One region of the Paenibacillus sp. sptzw28 genome, then DNA from elsewhere that is predicted to be linked to it. Evidence: a T-box and tRNA genes for the amino acid it is inferred to sense, from the RefSeq annotation. Region 1 holds a T-box; the other holds one or more tRNA genes.
What was found. The T-box of region 1 lies ahead of argS (arginine--tRNA ligase). A T-box ahead of a tRNA ligase gene usually reads a tRNA of that ligase, here a tRNA-Arg.
Positions count from the first base shown of each region.

Region 2: it encodes a tRNA-Arg, which carries the amino acid that the T-box ahead of argS (arginine--tRNA ligase) is inferred to sense. The anticodon was not compared.

Region 1 is NZ_CP080545.1:117,374-121,410, reverse strand. It holds gene speB (agmatinase) at 1-748, shown strand, start outside; gene KZ483_RS00500 (DNA-deoxyinosine glycosylase) at 868-1,407, shown strand; gene KZ483_RS00495 (DUF7667 family protein) at 1,635-1,886, shown strand; T-box leader at 1,937-2,202, shown strand; gene argS (arginine--tRNA ligase) at 2,271-3,974, shown strand.
Region 2 is NZ_CP080545.1:896,695-900,731, reverse strand. It holds gene ppc (phosphoenolpyruvate carboxylase) at 1-2,074, opposite strand, end outside; gene KZ483_RS04260 (sporulation protein Cse60) at 2,330-2,668, opposite strand; tRNA gene KZ483_RS04255 (tRNA-Gly) at 2,641-2,714, opposite strand; tRNA gene KZ483_RS04250 (tRNA-Pro) at 2,724-2,800, opposite strand; tRNA gene KZ483_RS04245 (tRNA-Arg) at 2,827-2,903, opposite strand; tRNA gene KZ483_RS04240 (tRNA-Gly) at 2,910-2,984, opposite strand; gene KZ483_RS04235 ((2Fe-2S)-binding protein) at 3,088-3,882, opposite strand; gene KZ483_RS04230 (ABC transporter ATP-binding protein) at 3,882-4,037, opposite strand, start outside.

The DNA of each region.
Region 1 (4,037 bases):
GCGCTTCGGTCCGCCGCGCATTCGCGAGGTATCGATCGGTCTGGAGGAATACAGTCCTTATCTTGACCGCAGCCTTGAAGATATCGAATATTTCGACGCAGGCGACCTGCTGCTGCCGTTCGGAAATGCAGCCCGTTCGCTTGACATAATCGGAGACTTCGTAAGGGGTGTCCTTGAAGACGGCAAAATGCCTGTCGGGCTCGGAGGCGAGCATCTCGTTTCATGGCCGGTTTTCCGCGAGGTATATGCCAAATATCCCGACCTGGCCATTATCCACTTCGATGCTCACGCAGATCTGCGCGAGCAGTACGAGGGAGAGCCGCTGTCCCACTCGACGCCGCTGCGTAAAGCAGCAGCGCTTATGGGCGGCAAGAACATTTACCAGTTCGGCATCCGTTCGGGCTCCCGTGAAGAATGGCAGTATGCGCGCGAGAATATCAATTTTCATCCGTTCGAGGTGCTTGAGCCGCTCAAAAAGGCGCTCCCTGAGCTGGCAGGCCGTCCGGTCTACCTGACCATCGATATCGACGTGCTTGATCCTTCCTGCGCGCCGGGAACCGGAACCGCAGAAGCGGGCGGAATCACATCGAAGGAATTGATCGATGCGGTACATGCCATCGCCCGCGCAGGCATCAACATCGTCGGCTGCGATCTCGTCGAGGTAGCGCCGGCTTACGATCCAACCGAGCAAACGCAGATCGTTGCGGCGAAGGTTATCCGCGAAATGCTGCTTGGATTTATCAAGTAAATCGGACAAGGGCATAATAGACGCACGCAATTAAAGCGATACGCGCTTAGGGAAGGAAATCCTCCCGGGCGGCGGTCGCTTTTTCTCTGTATCCCTTTTGCTCGAAGGAGGTTTGCCGTATGAAGGTACATTCATTCCCGCCAGTGATCGACGCGCGTTCGACTGTTCTTGTGCTTGGCAGCATGCCCGGCACGGCATCGCTGGAAAAACATCAATATTACGGTCATCCGCGCAATCATTTTTGGCCGGTCCTTTACGGGCTGTTCGGCAGAGAGCCGGACCCCGATTACGCAAGTCGGCTCGCTTTCGCCAGCCAGCGAGGCATAGCGTTGTGGGATGTAATCGCCGCCTGTTTGCGCGAAGGAAGTCTGGATTCGAACATCCGCGAGGCGGTGCCGAACGATCTTCCGGGACTGCTAGAGAATTACCCGGGCATCCGGGCGCTGGCCTTCAATGGGAGCAAGTCGTACGCTACCTATATGAAACATTTTGCCGATCATCCCGCTACGGCCCGGACTGAGCATCTTAGGTTGCCTTCCACTAGTCCCATACCTACGCCCCGGATGCGGACTACAGAGGACCGGATCGAGGCCTGGAGGCCGATTTTAACCTACGTGCAGGATACCTCGACGGATGAATCCCGCCAACAAAAGGAGTAGTATCTCAAGCGATCTACAAGGTGGTCAATTCGTTTTACGATAACCGGAATAATATCCCCCTTCTCTCCTTCTCTCCCGATAGGAAAATTTTGTCTGACTTTTGGCCATAATGGCTAATAAGCCGTTGCTCCTGACATCCCGCCCGAGGAAGGCTGGAGTAATGAAGGCCAAATTGTTTTGCTAATGGAACATAATTTGCATTCGCAAAGCGTCTCAGGAGGGTTGTTATGGGGATATTTCCAATTCACGAACGACTCGCGGAGCTGTGGGTCATTAAAGGACGGCGCGGCTTGAGCGGGGAAGAGGAAGCCGATTTCGAGCACTGCCTGGCTGTTAATGCCGCATACTGCCGCCAGTTGGCGAACCTGTACAACATGTCCCTGCTGGCTTCCATGACCGCCGATACGGAGTGGCAGTACGATATATGCCGCAAAATCGAGAAGCTGGACGGCCCGCCGCCGGCATCGCCAAGGCTGTGAAATACCCCTTGCTTTTTTCCGGGGGTTGCATATAATAGGGGAAATAACAGCTACAAGCGATGAACGGGACAGTACCTTGCAGATCGATGCGTGCAGCGAGCCGGGTTGGTGGAAGCCGGTGCAGCGAAGCAGGGGAAGCGGGCCCGGGAGTTGATCGCCCGATAGCGGCAAATTAGCCGCCTTAGGCCGATCCGGTCACACCGTTAACGTGTTCAAGAGGCTTCTTGCGGCCGTCTGCATTTATGGCAGCGGTCATCATGTTCAGCAAGCAAGATGCCAGAAGAGTGGTACCACGGACAACACCTCCGTCTCTTTATTGAGACGGGGGTTTATTTTTTTCTCAAGACCTGGGGAATTACAAAAAAGGAGGATCGGATAATGAATATTTTGCTGCGATGGGCAGCTGAGAGACTGCTGCCGCTTGTGCCGCTTTCGCAGGAGGAGATTGGCGCCATATTGGAACTGCCCCCGAATCCCGAGCTTGGAGATGTCGCGTTCCCCTGCTATACCTTGTCGCGCCAGTGGAAGCGTCCTCCCGCCGCCATCTCGGAGGAGTTGGCTATCCGTATTAACGAACAGCCAACAGGTATCCGTGCTGAAGCGAAGGGGCCTTACCTGAATTTGTTTTTCGAGCCGCTTCAGTGGGTGCCCCGGCTGCTCGAAACCATTCTGCATCCGGATTTTGCCTGTTCGGACGAAGGCGACGGAAGACGGGTCGTAATCGATCTGTCATCGCCAAACATCGCCAAGCCTTTCGGCGTTGGTCACCTGCGCTCCACAATGATTGGAAATGCGCTCGCAAATCTATACCGGGCATCCGGCTACGATGTCGTTACCGTGAACCATATCGGCGATTGGGGCACGCAGTTCGGCAAGCTGATGGAGGCCTATACGAGGTGGGGCGACGAAGAGAAGCTGAGGCAAGAGCCGATACGCGAGAGCTTGCGCCTGTACGTTCAGTTTCACGATGAAGCGGAGAAGGATAAGACACTTGAGGACGACGCCCGCCGCTGGTTCTGGAAGCTTGAGAACGGCGATCCCGAGGCGCAGCGTCTCTGGCAGTATTTCGTAGCATTTAGCATGGAGGAGTTCGATCGTGTGTACGCGCGGCTCGGCGTGACGTTCGACCATACTCTCGGCGAAAGCTTTTATAACGATAAAATGGGCCATGTAGTCCGTCAGCTGACGGACTTGCAGCTGCTCGAAGAAAGCGACGGCGCGCAGGTAGTCCGGCTGGACGAAGAAGGAATGCCGCCTTGTCTCATATTGAAGTCGGACGGGACGACCATTTATCCGACTCGTGATTTGGCCACTGCGATCTACCGCAAGAACGAAATGGGGGCCGATAAGCTGCTTTATGTGGTCGGCGGCGAACAGAAGCTTCATTTTGCCCAGGTGTTTGCCGTCTTGAAGCGGATGGGAATGGACTGGTCGGACCGGTGCGAGCATATCGCGTTCGGGCTGATGAAATTCGGCGGCCGCAAAATGTCGACGCGCAGAGGTCAGGTCGTTTTTCTCGATGAAGTGCTGGACGAAGCGGTGAGTAAAGCGGAAGCCATCATTGCCGGTAAAAACCCGGATCTTACCGATCGGCATGAGGTTGCGCAGGCCGTCGGAATCGGTGCGGTCATATTCGGCGATTTGAAGCACAACCGGATGCTGGAGGTCGATTTCTCGCTTGACGAAGCGCTCCGATTCGAAGGGGAAACGGGACCCTATTTGCAGTACACCGCTGCAAGAGCGCATAAGCTGCTGGACAAGTGCGGCCTGATTGGTGCTGAAGCAAACCAAGGCAGTCTGGAACAATCGGCGGACTACTTATCAGATTCTGCTGCGTGGGAGTGTCTCAAAACTCTGGCCGCATACCCGGATGCGATCCGTGACGCGGTTCGACTGGGAGAACCCTCTATAGTGGCTCGATATCTGCTCGACGCCGCCAAACAGTTCAACCGCTTCTACCACCAGGAGCGTATTATAACCGACTCGGAACAAGCGACACGGGGCAAGCTCGTACTTGTGGCAGCCGTCTTACGGGTGCTCCGTTCGGGATTGTCTATGCTTGGGCTCAAGTCGCCCAACCAAATCTGATTCTGCACGCACGAACCGTTAACGCGGGTTGCGCCGCGTTCGGTTCTGTGCACGGACGAACCG
Region 2 (4,037 bases), 780 kb from region 1:
GGTATTTGGACAGCCTCGCCGCAGTAACGAGCGCCCATGTTGCCTGCTCCAGACTGCGATATGCAATACCCTTCATCGAATAACGGGACGAAAGCACTTCGCCCTGCTCCGTGATTTTGATGCCGCCGCCTACCGTGTGCGGCGGTTGGGCCAGAATGCTGCGGTTCAGCGGCATTCCCCCGCGTCCGAGCGCTCCGCCGCGGCCGTGGAAAAACTTCAGCTTTACGTTGAACTTCCTGGCTGCACTCGTAATGGCATTTAACGCCACCCTCAGCTCCCAGTTTGCGGTTACCACGCCGCCATCTTTATTGCTGTCCGAGTAGCCCAGCATGATTTCATGCAGATTACCCCGCGCTTCAACCGCCTGGCGGTAGATGGGAAGAGCAAACAGCTGCTCCATGATGCCGGGAGCTGCATGAAGGTCGTCTATAGTCTCAAACAACGGCACAGCCTGCAGCGTACATCGTATATTGCCCCCGGACTCCTTCCGGAATAAACCCACTTCCTTGGCAAAAACCATCACTTCCAGCATATCGCTTGCGCCTTGCGTCATGCTGATCAAATAGCTGGATATGCAGTTAACGCCGAATTCCTGCTGTGCCCGGTATATGGTGTGGTATACGTCCAAGCATTCGCGCGTGCTTTCCGAATAGTCAAAGTGCGGCGAAGTAAGAGGACGAGGATCGTTCAGCAAACGATGAAGCAGTTCTATTTTTTCTTCCTCGCCAAGAGCGGCATAATTGTCCGATATGTTCATGTTGGCAAGTACTTCGGTCATCGCATTCTCATGCTCTTTGCTGTGCTGACGAACATCCAGCGCAGCAAGATGGAAGCCGAACAGCTCCACCTGCCGAATTAGCTTGCGAATATGCGTATCCGCAACATAATCCGCGAAATGCTGGCGAAGGCTTGTGTCGATAAGCAGCAAATCGTCCTTAAGATCCTCCGCACTATTGTAACGGCTTGGAGAGCCTTTCAAGGCGTCATTGCGCGTGTTCGCCAGCTTCTCAAGCATATAGCACAGCTTAACCTTGTACGGTTCCTTCTCGTTGCGCCACATTTCCACGCTGCGCAGCTCGACCTGCTCCCGGTCACGCTTCATTGATTGCAGCAGCTCGTCTGATACCGTAACAATATTAGTGCTGAAGCTCAGCTGGCCCATCAAATTCTTAAGAAGCTCCTCATACTTGTCCAGTACCAGTCCCCGCTGGAGCGTCAGCGTCTCCCATGTCACCTTCGCCGTAACCGAAGGGTTACCGTCCCGGTCCCCGCCAATCCAGGTTCCGAATCGGAGGTAAGCCGGAACGTGCCAGCGCTCATCAGGATAGTACTTGTCCAAACAGCGTTCAAGTTCCTCATATACGCTCGGAAGCACCTCAAATAACGTCTCGTCGAAATAGTACATTCCGTTACGCACTTCATCGATGACCGTGGGCTTGCGGTCGCGCAGCTCGTCCGTTTGCCACAAGGTAAGAACTTCGTTCAGCAGCTTCTCACGCAGTTTCTCACGCTCACGGTAAGTAAGTGTGGGGCTGTCGAGCTCCATAACCTGGCTTGCAATGCGCTGATGGATATCAAGCACTGCGCGTCTGGTCGCTTCCGTTGGATGAGCCGTCATGACAAGCTCCAGAGAAATTCCTTCAATCATAGACTTTACTTCATTTACGGCGATCCCTTGTTCCTTCAATACCTGAACGGCGCTTTCAATGGAGCCCGGCTGTACCGTCTCCCCTGCGGAGCGTTCATAATCCCGTTTGCGGCGAATCCGGTGGTTCTGCTCTGCAATATTAACCAGCTGGAAGTAAATCGCGAATGCCCTGATCACCTGATGGCGATTCTCGGGACTTAGCGCATCGATAACGCTTTTAAATTCGTCATACAGCTCGGGCACAAATTCCGCGCGCAGAGCCTTGCTCATTTCGCGTATCTTCTCCACGATTTCGAGAAGCTCGTGGCCGCCTTGGTGTACGAGCACATCCCCTAATATATTGCCCAGAAAACGAACATCCCGACGTAATAAATTGTTCGAGTGCGGTCGGTTGGCCGTTAATGTCGATGCAGTCTGTTCCGACATGATTAATCCTCCTCAAGTTTTGCTCCAGCAAAACCACATCGCAGCATTCGCGCCCGCATGCCCTGCGGACGTCTTTTTTCACTTTAACCATCATACTACAAAATAAAGAACGGTTGAAGCTTTTTCGTCCATCTGATAAAAATGGTAAAGCCTTGATGGGTCACACTTCCCGGTTCACTATCCGTGATTTTGACCCACGAAAAAAAAGCCTCGAAGCTCGAGGCTCTGGTTTGGCTCATGAACTGCAGCTTATACTCATTCTTTATAAAATACCAGCACTGAAAAAAGTCCGGACGGCTCAGTAACGCCATCGTCCTCAGTCGATATAGCCGACATTGTTCGATACTCGACATCAATAACATCACTGCTATCCAGTGTTCCGAGAAATTCGTTGACCTGGTTTTCAAGCTCATCAGGAATACTTGAAGTGAATATCTTCACCTGCTTTGGCAAACGGGTCACCTCCTCTTTACTAAAAAGATTCGGCAAATCGGATGCTTTATCCTGCCTGTGCGTCAAATGCAAAAAGAAGCCTAGTAGAAAGGCTTCTCGATTGATGTCATTGTTGGAGCGGGTGATGGGAATCGAACCCACGCTACCAGCTTGGAAGGCTGGAGTTCTACCATTGAACTACACCCGCAGCAGATTATGGTCGGGACGACACGATTTGAACATGCGACCCCCTGGTCCCAAACCAGGTGCTCTACCAAGCTGAGCTACGTCCCGTTATGAATATCTGCTTTAATGTTAAATGGCGTGCCCAGAGAGATTCGAACTCCCGACCTTTTGATTCGTAGTCAAACGCTCTATCCAGCTGAGCTATGGGCACATATTATGGAGCGGAAGACGGGAATCGAACCCGCGACCCTCGCCTTGGCAAGGCGATGCTCTACCGCTGAGCCACTTCCGCATTTTTCGTTTCAGTCGAATTATCTCAAGCGCGACAAGTAATAATATATCACGCCCTTGGACAAAATGCAAATGTTTTTTCAAAGAAAAACTATTCAGAATATTCAATAGAACCTGGCGACAAGATCCTTCCCCACTTGAACCCTCTGGTCTGCCGTTAACTTCGGGCAAGTATAGCAATATCCATGTCCTTCGGTCAAGTACGCGAGACAGCAGGACGCTTTAACCGGCAGCTTCTCACCGGGATTTCTCGGATCATACACCATGCGAAACTTAACTGCCAGTGGATTGCTTTGACGTCCAAAGACGGACCCCTCCATCTCTTGTATGTAATCCCAATCCGATTGCACTTGATTAAACAATAGCGAATCAGGTTGCTGGAACGACTGGATACGACATTTGTGGTTGTACATGCCGGTTGCCAGGAGCGCCCATAGATGTCCGCTGTTCAATCCCGTTTCCAATGTCATTATTTCTATTAATGGACGGACGGTGCCCCCAAACAGCAGCCCAAGCAGATTGGAGCGCCATAAATCACGGTTCTCCTCTGCTGCCTGAATAATATTGGGGAAGGTCGGTAGGAAGGCCAATACGGTATAATCGCCTCTCCTGTACATAAGAAGACTCCAATTGGAAAGCGACCAATTCATTGAAGATCCGCTTAAAGACATCATCGATTGCGCTGCACTGCACAACCCCTGGAGCCAGGAAGCGAAATATGTCGCTGCAGGAGTTAAATCTTTAGCTTTAAGTGCTTTGGCATATAGCTGCAGAAATCTGCTTGCCGCTGCCGGCTGCACCAAATTTTCGAATGAACACTCAAATTGCACACTCTCAGGTCGCTGGAACAGAATATGGTATTCATTCTCCAATTGCTCCGGAGTCAGAGTTGCACTCATTAGCCCGATACCGCCAACAAGGATCCCACTGGAACGCCATTCTCACTTATCCTTTGTTTAGGCTGATCTTCATGCCGCACGAGAGAATACGGCAAACAGAGAGGCAAGCCCGTTCGCGGGTCGGGAATAACATCTGCTTCAATCCCGAACACGTC